Regions from separate parts of the Saccharopolyspora sp. NPDC002686 genome, predicted to be linked through region 1. Evidence: riboswitches for the same ligand, from Rfam matches in the RefSeq annotation. Region 1 holds a riboswitch; each other region holds the start of a gene.
The links. A riboswitch is a leader RNA that binds a small molecule or an ion and turns the genes downstream of it on or off. The one in region 1 is predicted to bind cobalamin.

Region 1 (5,193 bases):
GGTGATGGTCAACGGGAACAGGGTGAAGCCGTGCATCGCGCCGACGACGACGCCGAGCTGCACGGGTGCCCCCGCCGCCTGCCACCGCGCTGCCAGGAAGAGCGAGTCGTCCAGCAGCGGATCTTCGGTGCCGACGACGATTCGGGCCGGCGGCAACCCGGCCAGGTCTGCGTACAGCGGCGAGACCTCCGGGTCGCGGCGGTCCTCCGCTCCCATCCCCGGCGTGAAGCGTTCGTAGCTGCGCCGCAGCGAGTCGGTGTTGCTCAGCAGTTGCCTGGACCCGAATAGCCGCTGGCTCGGTGTCATCGACAGGTCGTACGGGCCGAAGGTCAACTGGGCCGCCCGGTACGCGCCGGTGATGCCGTGCCGGTCGCGGAGGCGCAGCAGCGTCAGGACGCTCAGGTGGGCGCCGGCCGATTCGCCGCCGATCAGCAGCCGTCGGGTGCCGAACTCGGCCGCGGCGTGGTCCACCAGCCACCGGGCAACCGCTTCGCAGTCGTCGGGCCCGGCCGGGAACGGGTGCTCCGGTGCCAGCCGGTATTCCACGCTCACCACCGCCAGCCGAGCCTGCTCCGCCAGCCGCCACAGCTTCTCGTCCTGCCCTCCCGCAGCGCCGATTGCCCAGCCACCGCCGTGGATGTGCAGGTAAACGCCGTCGACGTGGTCCGGCACGAAGGCCCGGACCGGCACCCCGCCCGCCACGACGCGGTCCTGCCCCTGCGGCAGCCTCACCGGTGGGGCATCGCCGCCCAGCCGGTTGCGCCGCAGCAGTTCCAGTGCGGTCGCATCCGGCACTTCGCCACGCGACGGACGGGCGGTCTCGAACTGCTCGTTGAACGCGGAGGTCTCGGCGAGGCAGTCCTCGTCAGTGATCGTCATGCGCCGACAGTCGCAGCTGTCCGCGACAACACCATGTCACCCTTTTCCGGTGAACTGGATCACAACAGGGGTGTCGCGGGCGGTGCCGTGAGTGGTGGGGGTTCGGCACCGCCCGCAACCCCCGTGGTCAGGGCAGGTCGCGGCGGACCGCTTCCGCTGCGCTGACCAGGTTCTCCAGGGCCGGCTCGACCTCCGCGTAGCCGCGGGTCTTCAGGCCGCAGTCCGGGTTCACCCACAGGCGGTCCGCCGGGACCGCGCGCAGGGCCGCCCGGAGCAGGTCGGTCACCTCCGCCGCGTCCGGCACCCGCGGCGAGTGGATGTCGTACACGCCCGGTCCGACGCCGCGACCGAAGCCGACCGCGTTGAGGTCGTCGAGCACCTCCATCCGCGAGCGGGCCGCTTCGATGCTGGTCACGTCGGCGTCCAGCGCCACGATCGCGTCGATCACGTCGCCGAACTCCGAGTAGCACAGGTGCGTGTGGATCTGGGTGGAGTCGCTGACGCCCGAGGTGGCCAGGCGGAACGCCGACACCGCCCACTCCAGGTACGCCGCGCGCTGGGCCGCGCGCAGCGGGAGGAGTTCGCGCAGCGCCGGCTCGTCCACCTGGATCACCCGGATCCCGGCCGCTTCCAGGTCCTGGACCTCGTCGCGGATGGCCATCGCGACCTGCGCGGCGGTGTCGGCCAGCGGCTGGTCGTCGCGGACGAACGACCAGGCCAGGATGGTGACCGGCCCGGTGAGCATGCCCTTGACCGGTTTCGCCGTGAGCTTCTGCGCGTAGGTCGCCCACTCGACGGTCATCGGCTCCGGCCGGTGCACGTCGCCGTAGAGGATCGGCGGCCGCACGCACCGGGATCCGTAGGACTGCACCCAACCGTTGGCGGTGCTGATGAACCCGTCCAGGTGCTCGGCGAAGTACTGCACCATGTCGTTGCGCTCGGGTTCGCCGTGCACCAGCACGTCGAGGCCGATCGATTCCTGCAGTTCGATCACGCGCTTGATCTCGTCGCGCATCCGCTGCTGGTAGCTGGCCCGGTCGATGCGCCCGCGCTGGAACGCCGCGCGCGCCTTGCGAACGTCGGTGGTCTGCGGGAACGAACCGATCGTCGTGGTCGGCAACGGCGGCAGCTGCAAGGACTTCTGCTGCGCCGCCCGCCGCTCCTGGTAGTCGCCGCGCTGCGAGTGCTCCGGCCGCAGCGACTCCAGCCGCGCGCGGACGCGGTTGTTTCGCACGCGCGTGGCACCCGCCCGGTCGGCGATGGCTTCGCGGGCCGCGGAGAGCTCGGCGACCACGGCGTCCCGACCGTCCCGCAGCGCACGCCCGAGGACGACGACCTCGTGCACCTTCTGCTCGGCGAAGGCCAGCCAGGACTTGACCTGCGGATCGATGTCCTCGACCTCGACGTCGTAGGGCACGTGCAGCAGCGAGCACGAGGTGCTCACGGCGACCTCACCGGCCAGGCCGAGCAGGGTGGCCGCCGTGGTGAGCGCGCGGTCGAGGTCGGTGCGCCAGATGTTGCGCCCGTCGACGAGCCCGGCCACCAGCGTCTTGTCCCGCAGCCCCGGCACCCCGGACAGCGAATCCACAGTGGACGGATCGGTCACCAGGTCCGCGCCGAGCGCTTCGACCGGAGTGCCCGCCAGCACTCGCAGGGCCTCGGTGAAGTCGCCGAAGTACCCCGCTACCAACAACTTCGGCCGCGCCGACAACCCGCCCAGCTGCCGGTAGGCGTCACCCAGCGCCTGAAGCTGGTCGGGCGTGCGATCAGCGGCGAACGCGGGCTCGTCGAGCTGCACCCACTCGACCCCGGCGCGGTGCAGCTCGCGCAGCAGTTCCGCGTAGGCCCCGAGGAGCTCGGGCAGCTTGTCCAGCGGCCGGAAGGACTCCCCCGCGGTTGACTTGGCCAGCAGCAGGAACGTCAGCGGCCCGACCAGCACCGGGCGCGTGGTCACCCCGGCCTCCAGCGCCTCGCGGTACTGCTCGACGGGCGTGCGGTCGGCCAGCGAGAACGTCGTGCCCGGACCGATTTCCGGGACCAGGTAGTGGTAGTTGGTGTCGAACCACTTGGTCATCTCCAGCGGCGGCACCGCGTCCGCACCGCGCGCCATCGCGAAGTAGGTGCCCAGCGATCCGAGCCCGAGTTCCGCGTAGCGCTTCGGCACCGCGCCGAAGGTGACGGCGGTGTCGAGGACCTGGTCGTAGTAGGAAAAAGTGTTGCCGGGCACCGAGTCCAGACCTGCGTCGCGCAGCCGGCGCCAGGTGTCGATGCGCAGGTTCCGGGCGGTTTCGCGCAGTTCCGCCTCGCTGGAACGGCCCGCCCAGCAGCTCTCCAGGGCCCGCTTCAGCTCTCGCCGCGGGCCGATCCGGGGGTACCCGAGTACGGTCGATCCGATCTTGCCGGTCAAGTCCTCACCTCGCGAGCTCGACATCAGGGGTGCCGAGGTCGTGCGGGCGTGGACCAGCGGGCAGGCAGCAGCCGCTCGTCGGCCAGGTCCTCCCGCGAGACCTCGGACCGCGCCCACCGGTCGGCGGGCGCACCGGTGGCAGGTCTTCGGACTCGCGGGCGTTCTCCGAACTCGGAGGCTCCTACTGGCCGTCGCTTCCCAGACGTCGAAGTCCAGTGCTCGATGACGGCGGTCGTTCCCGCTCACCGCTGCGGGGCAGTCCCGGATTCGCACCGGGTTCCCTCTTGCCTCGCCCCCTCCCGGGTCACCGGAAGCGGGCGAACCACCAGCACTGCCAAGGCTATCGACCAGACCCCCGTTGGCAAGGGCCGTTCAGCATCCGGCCACCGGCCACGGCCCCTGAAGTCGATCTACAGCGCGGTGAGATCCACGCCACACGCGATCAGCCGACCCAACAGGATGTAGTATATGTACTACATCTCGACGGATAGGAACGACAGAAAGTACTGGGGAGATGACGGCTGCTAGCGATCACATATCGCCACCCGTGCTCGACGTCCGCGACCTGCGGATGAGCTACGGGACGACGGACGTGCTCAAGGGCGTCGACTTCACCGCGCGTCGCGGTGAAGTCCTGGCGATCCTGGGGCCCAACGGAGCGGGCAAGAGCACCACCATCGAGATCCTGGAGGGCTTCCGGATGCGGTCGGGCGGCGACGTCCGAGTCCTCGACACCGACCCGGCGCACGGCGACGAGCGCTGGCGGGCGCGGCTCGGCGTCGTGCTCCAGTCCTGGCGCGACCACGGCAAGTGGAAGGTGCGCGAACTGCTGTCGCACCTGAGCAGCTACTACACGCCCTTCCGCGAACCGTGGAACGCCGACGAGCTCGTCGACGCGGTCGGCCTGACCGAGCACGCGGACAAGCGCATCCGGCAGCTCTCCGGCGGGCAGCGGCGCCGGCTGGACGTGGCGATCGGCATCGTCGGCCGCCCGGAACTGCTGTTCCTGGACGAGCCGACGGTCGGCTTCGACCCGCAAGCCCGGCGCGAATTCCACGACCTGGTGCACCAGCTCGCCGACGAGGACACCACCGTCCTGCTCACCACGCACGACCTGGACGAGGTGGAGAAGCTGGCCGACCGGATCCTGATCCTGGCCGGCGGCCGCATCGTCGCCGACGGCTCCGCCGACCAGCTCTCCCGGCAGGTCGCCTCCGATTCCGAGATCAAGTGGTCCGTCGACGGCCAGCGGTACGTGCACTCCGCCGCGGACGCGACCGGCTTCGTCCGCGAACTGCTCGCGCAGCACGGCGAAGCCGTCACCGACCTCGAAGTGCGCCGGGCGACCTTGGAGGACACCTACATGGCACTGGTGCACGCGCACGAGTCCGGGCGCAGCGAGACCGCTGCGCTGCAGTTCGCGAACGCGGGGGTGAAGCGGTGAACGCCAACGTGGTGCGCCTCGGCTTGCAGCGCGGGTGGATCGAGTTCCGCCAGACCTTGGCCAACCGGCAGGACCTGATGAGCTACCTGCTGCCGACCCTGGTCCTGCTCGTGGTGCTGTTCAACCAACGCGATTCGGAGCTCAACGTCGTCTCGGTCGGGGCGAGCAGCGTGCCCGGCGTGCTCGGCATGACCATCGCGTTCGGCGGGCTGGTCAGCATGGGGCAGCTGATGGTCACCGAACGCGAGGACGGCACGCTGCTGCGCGCCAAAGCCGTGCCGCACGGCATGATGGGCTACCTGATCGGCAAGATCGTGCTGGTCAGCGGCATGACCTTGGTCAGCATGGCGATCCTGCTGATCCCGTCCCTGGTGATGTTCGAGGGCTTCGAGCTCGGCTTCGGTTCGTGGGCGGGCGTGCTCGGGGTGACGGTGCTGGGTCTGGTCGCGACCATCCCGCTCGG
Region 2 (5,193 bases), on a different contig from region 1:
GGGCAGCGGCACCGGGACGTCGGCCAGCGCCGCCGGGAAGGTCGTCGGCAACCGGCCACCTGGTTCCGCCTGCCCCAGCAGGACGTCCGCGAGCGCGTCGCCGTACTCCTGGCTGCCGAACCACGTCCACAGCACCGCCGGGACCTCCCCGCTCCACGGCATCAGCACCGGCGCTCCGGCGTTGACCACCACCACGGTGTTCGGGTTCACCGCCAGCACCTCGCGGACCAGTTCGTCCTGCACGCCCGGCAGATCCAGCGAGCTCCGGTCCCGCCCCTCGGTCTCGACCTCGTCGTTCGTGCCGACCACCACCACCGCGACATCAGCATCCCGGGCGACTGCGAGCGCCGCGGCGAGCTCGCTCGCGTCGTCCCACTCCCGCGCCCGGTGGCCGAGCCCGACCGACACCAGGCCCTCGGTGCTCTCCGGGGTGAACTCCACGGTCAACGCCATCCGCCCCGACGCGTCCAGGTCCGAATCCACCAGCACGACGTTGAACCGCTGCTCCGGCGGTTCCAGCATGTCCGCCAGCGGGTCGTCGACACCCGACGTGCGCGCCACGTCCGCCGCCAGCACCTCGCGGCCCGAGACCTCGGCCCGGAAGTGCCCGGTGCCGCTCACCCCGAACACGTGCTCGCCGAGTTCTGCGCTCACCTTCGCCCGCAACCGCAACGACTTCGCCCCGTGCGGCAGGCCGGACATCCACAGCAGCCGATCGGTGCCGCGGAGCTCGCTGCCGAGCACTTCCCCGTCCGCGCCGAGGAAATCGACGCGGATCCCGGCACCTCCCCCGTCCGGATCGGCCACCTCGTCCGGCGCGAGCACGTCCAGCAACCGCCGGTGCCGAACCCCGCGCTGGTAGACCACCTGCGCGTCCGGCAGCGCAGCCCGCAGCCCGGCCAGCGGCGTCACCACGTGCGGCGGGCTGACGTGCGACGAACCTCCGCCCTGCACGGCGGGAATCGTCGCGTTCTCCCCGATCACGGCCACTTTGGACACCTTCGGGTCGATCGGCAGCACCGGCGCCCCACCGACGGGTTCGTTGCGCAGCAGCACGAATCCGCGGGTCGCGAGATCGCGGACGATCGGCCGGGCTTCCTCCGGCGGCGCGCCGCCACCTGGCTCGGAATCCTCGAAAGCCCCGACGCGGGAAGCCAACCGGAGCAACCGCAGGACCTTGTCGTCGAGCACCTCGGCCGGAACTTCGCCCTGCTGCACTGCCTTCGCGAGCTTCCCGTCGGCCCACGGGCTCTTCGGCCCCGGCATCGCCAGGTCCAACCCGCCCAGCGCGGCACCGCGCAGCGAGCGGGTGGCGAACCAGTCCGACACCACCACGCCGTCCCACCCCCACTCGCCCTTGAGCACGTCGTTGACCAGCGGCGAGTTCTCCGTCATCGTCTGCCCGTTGACCGAGTTGTAGGCCGCCATCACCACCCACGGACCGGCCTTCGACACGATCCGCTCGAACGGTTTCAGGTAGACCTCGCGCAACGTCCGCTCGTCGACCACCGCGTCGTAGCTGAGCCGTTCGGTCTCGGTGTCGTTGGCGACGAAGTGCTTCGCCGTCGCCGCCACCCCGCGCGACTGGACGCCCGAGACGACCTCCGCGCCGAGCTCCCCGATCAGCAGCGGATCCTCGGAGAAGTTCTCGAAGTGCCTGCCGCCGAACGGACTCCGGTGCACGTTCACCGTCGGCGCGAGCACCACGTGCACACCGCGCCGCCGCGCCTCGTCGCCGAACAGCTCGCCCGCGGTCCGCGCCGCCGCCCGGTCCCAAGTGGCCCCCAGCGCGGACGCGACCGGCAGCAGCAGCGACGTGTCGCGCTCGTCCCACTCCGTTCCGCGCACCCCGTTCGGGCCGTCGGAGAGCACCATCAAGCGCAGTCCGACCTTCGGCATAGGATGCAGCGTCCAGAAGCCGGCACCGGTCAGCAGCCGGGCCTTCTCCGCCGCGGTCAGCTCCTCCAACAACGACCGCAGCTGCGCCTCGTCCACGGGCAACCCCTTTCGGCAGGCTCCGGTCGCCAGTCTCTGCCACCCGACCGGGGAGCACAACACGCCGATATCTGCCCGTTCACATCAGCCACAAACCCAACATGTAGTGTGTCGATCGCTGGTGGTTCGCCAGAGCGATCTGGTGAGGCAAGAGGGAACCCGGTGCGAATCCGGGACTGCCCCGCAGCGGTGAACGGGAACGACCGTCGTGACCCGACCGCCCATCCCGGGCGACGGGTAGAGCACTGGGCCAACGCCTGGGAAGCCACGACCAGTAGGCCGCCCGTGAGTCCGAAGACCTGCCACCGGTGCACGCGACAAGGCGTGCTGTCCGGGGCCTCGAGGGCGGGTTCGCGTGGACGATCGGCGGCGCCTGCCGCCCTGGTCTTCTCGCGCGCGCTCGAGGTCCGCAGAGCTCGCGAGGGGAGAGAGCCAGTGACGGCCACACTCAACGACTGGACCGAGGTGTCGACCGCGGTCCACCAGGCCTGCGCCGGATTGTCCGGCGTGTCCGCGGAAGCAGTGCTCGACGAAGTGCGGCGCACCGGCTACGCGGGGATCAGCGACGACGAGCTCTCGCTGGCCCAGATCATGGCTGCCCGCACCCTGATCGAGACCGAACCGAACTACTCGCAGGTCACCGCCCGCCTGCTGCTGAACCGGATGCGCCGCGAAGCGCTGGAGTTCCTCGGCGCGGAGCCGGACTCGGACTACGCCGAGCACTTCGCCGAGTACGTGCGCCGGGGGGTGGCGCTCGAACAGCTGGACCCGGAGCTGGCGGACTTCGACCTGGACCGGCTGGGCAGCGCGCTGGAGCCCGAGCGCGACCTGGAGTTCGGCTTCCTGGGTCTGCAGACCCTCTACGACCGGTACTTCCTGCACGAGGGCGGTGTGCGCTTCGAGCTGCCGCAGGCCTTCTTCATGCGGGTCGCGATGGGCCTGGCGCTGCGCGAGGACGACCGCGAAGCCCGCGCGATCGAGTTCTACCAGCTGCTGTCGTCGTTCGACTTCATGTGCTCGACGCCGACGCTGTTCAACGCAGGCACCACCCGTCCCCAGCTGTCCTCGTGCTTCCTCACCACGGTGGACGACGACCTGTCCGGCATCTTCCACTCGATCAGCAACAACGCGCTGCTGTCGAAGTACGCCGGCGGCCTCGGCAACGACTGGACGCCGGTGCGCGGCATCGGCGCGCACATCAAGGGCACCAACGGCAAGTCGCAGGGCGTGGTGCCGTTCCTGAAGATCGCCAACGACACCGCGGTGGCGGTCAACCAGGGCGGCAAGCGCAAGGGCGCGGTCTGCGCCTACCTGGAGACCTGGCACATCGACGTCGAGGAATTCCTCGACCTGCGCAAGAACACCGGTGACGACCGGCGCCGCACCCACGACATGAACACCGCGAACTGGGTGCCCGACGAGTTCCTGCGCCGCGTCGAGGCCGACGAGCAGTGGACGCTGTTCTCCCCCGACGAGACCCCGGACCTGCACGACCTCTACGGCACGGCGTTCGCCGAGCGCTACCGCGCCTACGAGCAGGCCGCCGACCGCGGCGAGATCGCGGTGTTCAAGCGGGTCCGCGCGGTCGAGCTGTGGCGGCGGATGCTGACCATGCTGTTCGAGACCGGCCACCCGTGGATCACCTTCAAGGACCCGTGCAACCTGCGTTCGCCGCAGCAGCACTCGGGCGTGGTGCACTCCTCGAACCTGTGCACCGAGATCACCCTGAACACCAGCGTCGACGAGGTCGCGGTGTGCAACCTCGGCTCGATCAACCTGGCCCACCACGTCACGGCCGGCGGGATCGACGCCGAGCGCCTGGAGCGCACCACCCGCACCGCGGTCCGGATGCTGGACAACGTCATCGACATCAACTTCTACACGATCCCGGAGGCCCGCCGGTCCAACATGCGGCACCGGCCGATCGGGCTGGGGCTGATGGGCTTCGCCGACGCGCTGTTCGTGCAGCGCATCGCGCCGTCGACGCCGGAAGCAGTGGAGTTCGCGGACCGCAGCATGGAGCTGATCAGCTACCACGCGATCAGCGCCTCCAGCAGGCTGGCCGCCGAGCGCGGCCGCTACGAGACCTTCGACGGCTCGCTGTGGAGCAAGGGCGTGCTGCCCATCGACTCGCTGGAACTGCTCGCCGAAGCCCGCGGCGGTGACGTCGACCTGGACCGCTCGTCCACGATGGACTGGGCGGAGCTGCGGGAACGCGTGGTCCGCGACGGGATGCGCAACTCCAACGTGATGGCCATCGCGCCGACCGCGACGATCGCCAACATCTGCGGCGTCAACCAGTCGATCGAGCCGGTCTACCGGAACCTGTACGTCAAGGCGAACATGTCCGGCGACTTCACCGTGGTCAACCCGCACCTGGTCGCCGACCTCAAGCGCGCCGGCCTGTGGGACGAGGCGATGGTCGCCGACCTGAAGTTCCACGACGGCAGCCTGCTGCCGATCGACCGGATCCCGCAGGAGCTCAAGGAGCTCTACGCCACCGCGTTCGAGATCGAGCCGCACTGGCTGGTCGACGCCGCCGCGCGCCGGCAGAAGTGGATCGACCAGGCCCAGTCGCTGAACCTCTACGTCGCCGCCCCCAGCGGCCGCAAGCTCGACGAGCTGTACCGGCTGGCCTGGCGCAAGGGCCTCAAGACCACGTACTACCTGCGCTCCACCAGCGCGACCCACGTGGAGAAGAGCACCCTGCGCGGCACCGACGGCAAGCTCAACGCCGTCCCGACCACGGTCCCCACCACCTCGACCGGAGCCGCCTGCTCCATCGAGGACCCGGACTGCGAAGCCTGCCAGTGACGCCCCACCCCGGGTCCCACCCGCAATTTCAATGGAAATCGCACCCCCGATTTCCATTGAAATTGCGGGGACCCGGGGCGCGCGGACCGCACTGCACGAACGAAAACCCCTGGAGCACCACAGCATGACCTCCCTGCAGTCCCCCTCCACCTCCGCCGGTCTCGGCGAGATCGACCGCTCCGGCGGGCGCGTCGACGTCAGCGAGAAGGCGATGATCAACGCCCGCGCCGACGTCAACCAGCTGCTGCCGCTGAAGTACGGCTGGGCGTGGGAGAAGTACCTCGCCGGCTGCAACAACCACTGGATGCCCACCGAGATCTCGATGCAGGCCGACATCGCGCTGTGGAAGTCCACCGACGGGCTCAGCGACGACGAACGGCTGAT
Region 3 (5,193 bases), on a different contig from region 1:
GTTCGTCCAGCCCCAGGTCGTGGTCGAGCTTGGCGGCCTGCATCAGCGTCCAGATCTGGCTGCGGATCGCGGGCAGCTTCGCCGGGTCCATCGCGGAGATGTTGGCGTGCTCGTCGAGCAGCTGCTCCAGCCGCGCGATGTCGCCGTAGCTCTCCGCGCGCGCCATCGGCGGCACCAGGTGGTCGACGAGGGTGGCGTGCACGCGGCGCTTGGCCTGCGTGCCCTCGCCGGGGTCGTTGACCAGGAACGGGTAGATCAGCGGCAGGTCGGCCAGCGCCGCGTCGGGGGAGCAGGAGGCGGACATGCCCGCGGTCTTGCCGGGCAGCCACTCGAGGTTGCCGTGCTTGCCCAGGTGCACCATCGCGTGCGCGCCGAACTCGTCGATCAGCCAGCGGTAGGCGGCCAGGTAGTGGTGGCTCGGCGGCAGGTCCGGGTCGTGGTAGATCGCGATCGGGTTCTCCCCGAAACCGCGCGGCGGCTGCACCATCAGCACGACGTTGCCCGCGCGGACGGCGGCGAGCACGATCTCGCCGTCCGGGTCCTGGGACCGGTCGACGAACAGCTCGCCGGGCGGCGCTCCCCAGTGCTGCTCGATCTCGCCGCGCAGGTCCTCGGGCAGCGTCGCGAACCACTCCGCGTACCGGCGCGCGGGGATGCGGACCGGGTTGCCGCTCAACTGCTCCTCGGACAGCCAGTCGCGGTCCTGGCCGCCAGCGGCGATCAGCGCGTGGATCAGCGCGTCGCCGTCCTGCTCGGCGACGCCGGGCAGCGCGTCGGGACCGTCGGCCGGGCCGATGTCGTAGCCCTGGTCGCGCAGCTCCCGCAGCAGGCGGACCGCGCTGACCGGGGTGTCCAGGCCGACCGCGTTGCCGATCCGGGAGTGCTTGGTGGGGTAGGCCGACAGCATCAGCGCCAGCCGCTTGTCCTGCGGCGGGATGTGCCGCAGCGCGGCGTGGCGGACCGCGATGCCCGCGACGCGGGCCGCGCGCTCGGGATCGGCGACGTAGACCGGCAGGCCTTCGGCGTCGTTCTCCTTGAACGAGAACGGAACCGTGATCAGGCGGCCGTCGAACTCGGGCACCGCCACCTGGGTGGCCATGTCCAGCGGGGACAGGCCTTCGTCGTTGTCCTCCCACGCGGCGCGGCTGCTGGTCAGGCACAGGCCTTGCAGGATCGGGATGTCGAGTTCGGCGAGCGCGCCGACGTCCCACGCCTCGTCGTCGCCACCGGCCGAAGCGGTGGCGGGCTTGGTGCCCCCGGCGGCGAGCACGGTGACGACCAGCGCGTCCGCCTTGCCCAGCTGTTCCAGCAGTTCCGGGTCGGGTGCGCGCAGCGAGGCGCAGAACAGCGGCAGGGCTTGACCGCCTGCGTCCTCGATCGCCTCGCACAGCGCGTGGGCGAACGCGGTGTTGCCCGCCATGTGGTGCGCTCGGTAGTAGAGCACCGCGACGGTCGGGCCTTCGGTGCGCTGCGGGGTCCGCTCGAGCACGCCCCAGGACGGCGTTTCGGCAGGCGGTTCGAAGCCGTGGCCGGTGAGCAGGACCGTGTCGGAGAGGAATCGGTGCAGCTGGGCGAGGTTGTCCGGGCCGCCGTGGGCGAGGTAGCGGTGCGCTTCGGCGCACACCCCGGCCGGCACCGTCGAGCACTCCATCAGCTCGGCGTCCGGGGCCTGCTCGCCGCCGAGCACGACCACCGGGCGCGGTCCCGCCAGCAGCGCGTCCAGACCTTCTTCCCAGGCCCGGCGGCCGCCGAGCAGCCGCACCACGACCAGCTCGACGTCCTCCAGCAGCGGCGGCAGGTCGTCCACGCCCAGCCGGGCGGGGTTGCCGAGCCGGAAGTCGGCGTCGGCGGCGCGGGCGCTGAGCAGGTCTGTGTCCGAAGTGGACAGAAGCAGGATCATGCGGGGCGCTCCTCGGCTCGGCGAACGGCGACGCTGGGCCAGGGCGCGCTTGCGCGGCGCATGACGGCACCTCTCTCGGGGTTCCTCGCCCCGGTCGGCAGGTCCAGCGGCGACCGGAGTCTCCTGGCTCCCGGATCAGCGCTCGCTCCGCCTTCCCGTCCTGTTAGGACAGTGGCATCGTGGAGTTCGCTCCCCGGTGACAGTGGCGGGACCGCGCCGGATTCGCACCGGCTTCCTCCGCACATCGCCGCATGATGCTGCGGACCACTTTCCGCAACGGGGTGATCCTACGTCAAGGTTCGCGAGCATGACGCGCGTCGCACCGCGTTTGGTTTGCGTCCGCAACTACCCGGGTCCGTAGTATCTGCCGCGTGGTGCGAAGAGCTGAACGGGATGCGTGTCCTGGCGCGTTGCGGGTGCACGAGGCCGCCGACGGCGGACTGGCCCGGATCCGCGTCCCCGGCGGCGCGCTGAGCCCGTCCCAGGTTCGCGCGCTGGCCGAGGTCGCGGCGTTGGGGGACGGCGGGCTGGAGCTGACCTCGCGGGCGAACCTGCAGGTCCGCGGCCTGCCGGCCGGAGCGGCGCAGGAGCTCGCCGCGCGGTTGCGCGAAGCGGGGTTGCTGCCGTCGGACACCCACGAGCGGGTCCGCAACATCATCGGCTCGCCCTCGGCGGAGGGGCGCGAGCTGGTGGACGTGCGAGCGGTGGCGGCCGAACTCGACGCGGCGCTGTGCGCGACCCCGGAGCTGGCCGAACTGCCCGGACGTTTCCTGTTCGCGGTCGACGACGGCAGCGGCGACGTCAGCTCGCTCGGCGCCGACGTCGCGCTGCGAGCGGTGTCCGCGGACACCGTTGTGCTGCTGCTCGCCGGGGTGGATTCCGGTGTTCGAACGACCCCGCGGCGAGCCGCTGGAGCCGCCATCGCCGCCGCCGAAGCATTCCTCGCGGAGAAGGCGGCGCAGGGCTGTTCGGCATGGCGATTGGCCGAACTCGACGGCGGGGCGCGACGGATCGCTGAACGGCTGGGCGCCGAGGTCGCACCAGCCGAGCCGACGCCCCCGGCGCCGACCACGCATGCGCAGGTCGGGCGCGTGATTCGGCGCGACGGAACGGTTTCCGTCGTGGCGGGCGCACCACTGGGCCGTCTGGCGCGGGACCAGGTGGATATCATCACCGCCGCATCCGACGCCGCGGGCGAACTGCGCCTGACGCCTTGGCGGACCGCGGTCCTGCCCGGCATGCGACCGGTCGAAGCCGGTCGGTGGGCGTCGGAACTCGGTGCGCGCGGCCTGCTCACCGACCCCGCTTCGGCCGGGGTCGGGGTGACCACGTGCGCTGGTCGGCCCGGGTGCGCGAAGGCGCTGGCCGACGTCCGGGAAGACGCCCGGCGAGGGGCCTCGCTCGGTGACCTGCCGGTGCACTGGTCGGGGTGCGAGCGGCGCTGCGGCCGTCCGCCGGGACGCGTCGTGGAAGTGCTGGCCACCGGAACCGGCTACGAGGTCGGACTCGACGGGGCGACGTGGACTTCCGAAGCCGATGTCGACCAGGTATCCGCCGCGCTCGGCGCGGCACGGAGGAAAGTGTGAACGAGAACAGCTCCCGCTACCGCGGGGTGCCCGAATACGTCCGGGAAGGTGCGGAGATCTACCGCCGCTCCTTCGCCACGATCCGCTCGGAAGCCCGGCTGGACGGCTTGCCGCCGGACGTGGCCGGCGTCGCGGTGCGGATGATCCACGCCTGCGGCATGGTCGACCTGGTCGAGGACATCGCGTTCTCGCCGGACGTGGTGGCCGACGCGCGTGCGGCGCTGCACGGCGGTGCGCCGATCCTGTGCGACGCCGCGATGGTGGCTGCGGGTGTGACCCGGCGGCGCCTGCCGGCCGACAACCCGGTGATCTGCACGCTGTCCGACGAGCGGGTTCCGGACCTGGCCCGCGAGCTGGGCACGACCCGCAGCGCGGCGGCCCTGGAGCTGTGGCGCGATCAGCTGGGCGGATCCGTGGTCGCGATCGGCAACGCGCCGACCGCGCTGTTCCGGCTGCTGGAGATGATCGAGGACGGTGCCGACGCGCCCGCCGCGGTGCTGGGCCTGCCGGTCGGGTTCATCGGCGCGGCGGAATCCAAGGACGCGCTGGCAGCGCACCCGAGCGGTCTGGAGCACCTGGTGGTGCGCGGCCGCCGGGGCGGCAGCGCCATGGCGGTGGCCGCCATCAACGCGATCGCGAGCGAGGAAGAGTGAGCAGCAACGGCAAGGGCACGCTCTACGGCGTGGGCCTCGGTCCCGGCGACCCGGAACTGGTGACGGTCAAGGCCGCCCGGCTGATCGAGCAGGCCGAGGTGATCGCCTACCACAGCGCTCGCCACGGCCGGAGCGTCGCGCGGTCGATCGCCGAACCGTACCTGCGGGCAGGCCAGGTCGAAGAAGCGCTGGTCTACCCGGTGACCACGGAGACCACCGACCACCCGGGCGGCTACCAGGGCGCCATCGACGAGTTCTACGCCGACTGCGCGGACCGGCTCGCCGCGCACCTCGACGCCGGGCGGGACGTGGTCCTGCTCGCCGAGGGCGACCCGCTCTTCTACGGCTCCTACATGCACATGCACAAGCGGCTTTCGGGTCGCTTCCGCGCCGAGGTGATCCCGGGCATCACCTCCATCAGCGGTGCCTCGGCGACCCTGGGCCGGCCGCTGGCCGAACGCGACGAGACCTTCGCGGTCCTGCCGGGCACCCTCCCGCCGGACGTCCTCGCCGAGCGGCTCGCCCGGACCGACGCTGCGGCGGTCCTCAAGCTGGGCCGCACCTTCGAAGGCGTCCGGGAGGCGTTCGAGAAGGCGGGCCGCCTGGACGAGGCGTGGTACGTCGAGCGCGCGACCACGGATCGCCAGCGCTACCAACGCCTGGCCGACGTCGACCCCGAAACGGTCCCGTACTTCTCGCTGGCGCTGCTCCCCGGCCCGGCGAACAGCGGTGTTCCGGTTTCGCGGGAAACCGTCACGGCTGCTGAAACCGCAGGTCAGGGCGAGGTCGTCGTGGTGGGGCTCGGACCTGGTGGGCGCGAGTGGGTGACGCCGGAGGTTCAGGCGGCGCTCGCCGAGGCCGACGAGCTGGTCGGGTACGCGCCGTACCTCGCGCGGGTTCCGGACAATCCCCGCCAGCGCAAGCACGCGTCCGACAACCGCGTCGAGTCGGAGCGGGCGGAGTTCGCGCTGGAGCTCGCTCGGCGCGGGTCGAAGGTCGCGGTGGTCTCGTCCGGGGATCCGGGCGTGTTCGCCATGGCCAGCGCGGTGCTGGA
Region 4 (5,193 bases), on a different contig from region 1:
CGAGACGGTGTTCGAACCCCACGTCGGCGGCCACATCTTCGACCGCGGGGCCGACGGCAGCGAGTGCCGCTGGGCCCGAATACTCGCCTACGAGCCCCCGCACCGCGTCGTCTTCAGCTGGGACATCAGCCCCCGATGGCAGATCGAACCCGACCACGAGCGCACGAGCGAGGTCGAGGTCCGCTTCATCGCCGAAGCTGCGCAGCGCACGCGCGTGGAACTCGAACACCGCAAGCTCGATCGCCACGGACCTGGCTGGCAAGCCGTCAGCGATGGCGTGGGAGGCGAGGGCGGCTGGCCGATGTACCTCGCTCGCTACGCCCAGCTGCTGCCCGGGGACCGCTGATGGCGGCATCGGGCACTACCAGCGACGCGATGCCACCACCCCGGGAACCCCTGCAACGCAAGAGCGATGCGCTCGAACTCCTGCGCTCGGAGACCACCGCGTGGCTGGCCACGGGCGATGCCGACGGCCCGCACCTCGTCCCGCTCCTGTTCCACCACGACGGCGAGGTGCTCACCTTCGCGACCTCCGCGAACAGCCGCACGGTGACCAACGTGGCCGCCACCGCACGAGCACGGGCAGCCATCGGCCAGCACTACGACGTGGTCATGGTCGACGGCACGATGGAGATCATCGAGCCCGACGCGATCGATCCGGCCATCGCCGACCCGTTCGCCGCACTGCTGCGCGGCGGTCCTGACCCGCGGCGCACACCCGGATTCGTCTACCTCCAGCTCACCCCGACTCGGTTGCAAGCATGGCGCTCCTTCGCCGAGCTCAGCGGCAGGACCCTGATGCAGTCCGGCCAGTGGCTGGTCTGACCGCAAGGCGATCCACTCCCAGGCACCGGCACCGGAACGGCGGAGAAGCGAAGGCTCGCGCCGAGCCGTCGAACACGCGGCAGTCGACGAGCGAGAACTACCGGCGCGATTCGGGGGCCAGGTCGGCGACCGGGCCGATGACGATGGTCGCCGGCGGCTTGATCTCGGCTTCGCGGATCGCCTCGGCGGCCTCGCCCAGCGTCGTGCGAAGTGTCTTCTGGTTGCGCGTGGTGCCTTCCTGCACCACCGCGACCGGGGTCTTCGGGTCGCGGCCGTGCTCCACCAGAACCGCCGCGAACTCCGCGATCCGCTTGACGCCCATCATCAGCACGATGGTCCCGCGCAGCCGTCCCAGCGACGGCCAGTCCACAAGGGACTGCTCGTCGTGCGGTCCGACGTGTCCGGACACGACCACGACCTCGTGCGCGACACCGCGGTGCGTCACCGGCACGTCCGCCGCGGACGGAGCCGCGAAAGCACTGGTGATCCCGGGAACCGCCGTCACCGCGACACCGGCCTCGGCGCACGCCAGCAGCTCCTCGAAGCCGCGCCCGAACAGGTAGGGGTCGCCGCCCTTGAGCCGCACCACGAACTTCCCGGCCTTGGCGTGCTCGATCAGCAGCGAGTTGATGACGTCCTGGTTCGCCGCCCGCCCGTACGGGATCTTCGAAGCGTCGACCACTTCCACGTGCGGACCGAGCTCTTCGAGCAGCTCGCGCGGCGCCAGCCGGTCGGTGATCACCACGTCCGCGCGCCCCAGCAGCTGACGCCCGCGCACCGTGATCAGGTCCGGATCGCCCGGCCCGCCACCGACCAGGGCCACCCCCGGCGACGGCGGCTCGGAGCGCTCGTCGACCACGCCGGTCCGCAACGCCTCGACGAGCGCGTCGCGAACGGCGGCCGAACGCCAGTGCTCGCCGCCGGACAGCACGCCGAGCAGCAGCCCGCCGTGCTGCGCCACCGCCGGTGTCACTGCCGTGCCCTGCGAGGCGTCGTCGGCGCGCACGCAGAAGATCCGGTTCTGCTCGGCCTCGGCCGCGACCGCCGCATTCACCTCGGTTCCGGTCGCGCACGCCACGACGTACCAAGCGCCGTCGAGATCACCAGTCGCGTAAGGGCGCTGGTGCCAGATCAGCTCGCCCGCCTCGGCCATCGCTTCAACGGCGGGAGTCGCCTCCGGCGCGATGACCTCGACCCGCGCACCGGCGTTGATCAGGCGCGGAACCCGGCGCTGCGCGACGGTGCCCGCGCCGACGACGACCACCCGCTTCCCGGTGAGGTCCAGGCCGGCGAAGTAGTGGTGCTCAAGGTGCTTGGTCATGTCCGTAGTCCAGTCGTGCTCGCCCGACGCCATCGCCGGGGATTCGTGCTCACAGGGGCGGTTGGCCACTTCGTCGTGGCTCACGATCACCGGTCCGGCCGCTCGGCGCCACCCCGAACCAACCCGTGGACGTCGGTCACGCGCGCTCCGCCCGATCGCGGCGGGAGGACAGGCTCCACCAGAGCGCGGCGCCGCCCCATACTGCCATGAAAACGGCCAGCGTCAGATAGCCGAGCAGTTCGAAGTGGTCGCTGATCGCCGCGATCGGCGTGGTGTTCGGCACGCCGAGCTCGTCGAGCACCCCGGCGAGCACGACCAGCGCGACGACCGCCGCCAGCACCACGGTCAGCGCGGTGGTGGTCACGTTCACCCACAGCCGCCGCAGCGGCTGGGCCAGCGACCAGGTGTAGGCGCGGGACATCAGCATGCCGTCCACGCTGTCCACAGTGCACATCCCCGCGGCGAACAGCAGCGGCAGGCTCAGCACCGCGATCGGCGAAAGCTGCCCCGGCGTGACCATGGCGAGCACGGTGATCTCGGTCGCGGTCTGCATGCCGAGGCCGAACAGCAGCCCGATCCCGAACAGGTGCCAGGAGCGGGCGATGGTGCGCGTCCGCCCGCGCAGCAACCGCGCGAGCAACCCGCGCCGACCGAGCACCATCTCGACCTCGGCCTCGTCGACGTCACCGCGCCGCGCCCGGCGCAGCAGGCGCACCGCGTCGCGCAGGACCAGCGCGTTGAGCACGGCCAGCGCGGTCAGCACCGCGATCACGATCAGGTCCACGACCGTCGAGACCTGCACCCCGGCCTGCTCCGCCCACTCCTGCGCGGCGGGCCCGGCGATGAACGCGACCGCGAACGCGAGGAAGAGCACGACGCTGGCGTGCCCGAGCGCGAACCACATGCCGGTCGAGACCGGACGCCGTCCGCGTTGCATCAGCAGCCGCGTGGCGTCGTCGATCACCGCGACGTGGTCGGCGTCGAAGCCGTGGCGCAGGCCGAGCAGGTACGCCGTGGTGCCCGCTGCGGCGAGCCCGCCCGCCATGCCGAAGTTGTCGTGGTGCAGCAGGTAGGCACCCCAGCCCACCAGGTGCAACACCCCTACCGCGGCCAGCACGACCGCTGCCTTGCGCCGCTCCGCCGCGCCCCAACCGGCGCGCTGCTGTTCCGTTCCGGATTCCCCGTGCATGGGTTCTCCGACCTCCTGGGTTTCCCGCCCGAGGGGCTCGGTGTCCGCGCGCCGCGGTGCGACGCGGGGCCGGCGCGCAGTCTCCTGACTCCCGGATCGACGCGGCACCCCGGCCTTCCAGCTGCGTGGCAGCCGTGGCCTCGAGCGGGGGCCGCTCCCCGGTCACAGTGGCGGGACCGTCCCGGATTCGCACCGGGTTCCTGCACTGTCGGCGGCGGAATCCTTCCGCGATCACCACCCCCGGGTCAAACCCCGGTGACCGCGATCACCGGAATGCCGCAGTTTCAAGTGAGGTTTTTCCAGACCTACCGTGCGTGGCGGTACCGCGGATGCGATCACCGGGTTTCCGCAGTTTCAATTGAAACTGTGGTCTCCCGTGCTCGGGGTTTGCAGTTTCAATTGAAACTGTGGTCCACGACTACTCCGAACGGATGAACATCGGCCTTTCGCCGGCCCGGGAGCGCGCGCATGCTGGGGGTTACGGCGACCTGAAACGGCCTGCACCAGCGGGCCGACGGGGACCAGGAGGCCACCATGAACGAGACGCACACGATCACGTTGAACCTGCAGGTCGTGGAGGCGGGGTCGAAGACCACCGCCGACGTCGGGTTCACCACTCCGGCCGGTCAGGCGCTGCACGGCCACGGAACCGCGCGACGCCACCCGGACGACCCGGAGGTACCGCAGATCGGCGACGAGATCGCGATCGCCCGCGCCCTGTTCGAACTGGCGCACAAACTGCTGGACAACGCGGCCAAGGACATCGGAGAACGCCTCCACCGCCGCGTGCACCTACCGGCCTGAATTCATCGGCGATTTCACGCGAGAACCCCGCGCGGAGCGCCGTTCTCGCGTGAGATCGCCGACCCTCACGAGTGCACGGCGAGGGCTTCGCCGACCGCTTTCGCAGCCAGGTCCACGACGTCCTCGCCCAACCCCTGGCGAACCCGGACGCGCAGCGGAGCAGGTCCGAGGCGCGGCAGGTCGTCGCGCACGACGAGCCCTTCCAGGCGCGGCTTCGCCGACGGCAGCAGCGCCACCCCCAGTCCGGAGCGCACGGCCGCGAGCACCCCGGCCAGATCGGCGGCCTCGCACACCAGATCCGGCTGCTGACCGGTGTCGGTCACCGCTCGGACCGCGAGCCGCCGCGTGATGCACGGCTCGTCGAAGACGACCATCGGCAGCGGTTCGCCGGCCGCGGGCGGTTCCCAGTCCGGGGCGGCGTACCACTCCAAGCGGAACTGCCCGGCTTCGCGGTCGTGGCCGCTGTTGGCGTAGTCGATCAGCAGCGCGATGTCGATGCTGCCGCGGTCGACCGCGTCCGCCAGCCGGGCCGTCCGGTCGAGCCGGAACCGCACCTCCCACTCCGGGAAGGCCGCGCGGAGCCGGGTGGCCAGCTCCGGGAGCAGCCGGTCGGCGGCGTGCTCGGTGGAGCCGAAGACGAGCGTGTGCGGCTCTTCAGCACCGAGGCGGCGCAGCGCCGAGTCGTGCACGTCGAGGATGCGCCGCGCTTCGGCCAGCAGCAGCTCCCCGGACGACGTGAACCTCGCCTGCCGCCCTTCCCTGCTGACCAGCTTCCGGTCGACCACCCGCTCCAGCTTGCGCACGTGCTGGCTGACCGCGGACTGCGTCAGCGACAACGCGGCGGCGGCCCGGTGGAATCCGCCGCAGTCGGCCACCGCGACCAGGCTCCGCAGCGCGACGACGTCCAGCACAGCGCTCATGCTTCCGAGCATAACTGATAAGCTTTCGCAATCGATCGCGATTGCTTATCGTCGTTGGACGCGGCCGGGGGACGGCGGCGAACCTGGGATCATGAAGACCGCACGCTCGATCCCGCTGTCGCTGGCAGCGCCGA

Region 2: another riboswitch for cobalamin. It lies ahead of ABTZ89_RS31445 (ribonucleoside-diphosphate reductase subunit alpha); the one in region 1 lies ahead of metE (5-methyltetrahydropteroyltriglutamate--homocysteine S-methyltransferase).
Region 3: another riboswitch for cobalamin. It lies ahead of cobN (cobaltochelatase subunit CobN); the one in region 1 lies ahead of metE (5-methyltetrahydropteroyltriglutamate--homocysteine S-methyltransferase).
Region 4: another riboswitch for cobalamin. It lies ahead of ABTZ89_RS04860 (HoxN/HupN/NixA family nickel/cobalt transporter); the one in region 1 lies ahead of metE (5-methyltetrahydropteroyltriglutamate--homocysteine S-methyltransferase).

What each region holds. Positions count from the first base shown of each region.
Region 1 is NZ_JBEOVY010000020.1:654-5,846, reverse strand. Features, by position in the region: gene ABTZ89_RS04595 (alpha/beta hydrolase fold domain-containing protein) at 1-879, opposite strand, end outside; gene metE (5-methyltetrahydropteroyltriglutamate--homocysteine S-methyltransferase) at 1,007-3,286, opposite strand; cobalamin riboswitch at 3,407-3,628, opposite strand; gene ABTZ89_RS04585 (ABC transporter ATP-binding protein) at 3,801-4,730, shown strand; gene ABTZ89_RS04580 (ABC transporter permease) at 4,727-5,193, shown strand, end outside.
Region 2 is NZ_JBEOVY010000336.1:2,757-7,949, reverse strand. Features, by position in the region: gene ABTZ89_RS31450 (glycoside hydrolase family 3 protein) at 1-1,995, opposite strand, end outside; cobalamin riboswitch at 2,101-2,316, shown strand; partial or broken gene ABTZ89_RS31445 (ribonucleoside-diphosphate reductase subunit alpha) at 2,299-4,809, shown strand; gene ABTZ89_RS31440 (ribonucleotide-diphosphate reductase subunit beta) at 4,841-5,193, shown strand, end outside.
Region 3 is NZ_JBEOVY010000021.1:13,079-18,271, forward strand. Features, by position in the region: gene cobN (cobaltochelatase subunit CobN) at 1-1,900, opposite strand, end outside; cobalamin riboswitch at 2,017-2,138, opposite strand; gene ABTZ89_RS04890 (ferredoxin-like domain-containing protein) at 2,272-3,486, shown strand; gene ABTZ89_RS04895 (precorrin-8X methylmutase) at 3,513-4,139, shown strand; gene ABTZ89_RS04900 (precorrin-2 C(20)-methyltransferase) at 4,136-5,193, shown strand, end outside.
Region 4 is NZ_JBEOVY010000021.1:5,536-10,728, reverse strand. Features, by position in the region: gene ABTZ89_RS04875 (SRPBCC family protein) at 1-346, shown strand, start outside; gene ABTZ89_RS04870 (pyridoxamine 5'-phosphate oxidase family protein) at 346-825, shown strand; gene cobA (uroporphyrinogen-III C-methyltransferase) at 923-2,146, opposite strand; gene ABTZ89_RS04860 (HoxN/HupN/NixA family nickel/cobalt transporter) at 2,283-3,335, opposite strand; cobalamin riboswitch at 3,413-3,538, opposite strand; gene ABTZ89_RS04855 (DUF1876 domain-containing protein) at 3,870-4,139, shown strand; gene ABTZ89_RS04850 (LysR substrate-binding domain-containing protein) at 4,205-5,059, opposite strand; gene ABTZ89_RS04845 (DMT family transporter) at 5,151-5,193, shown strand, end outside.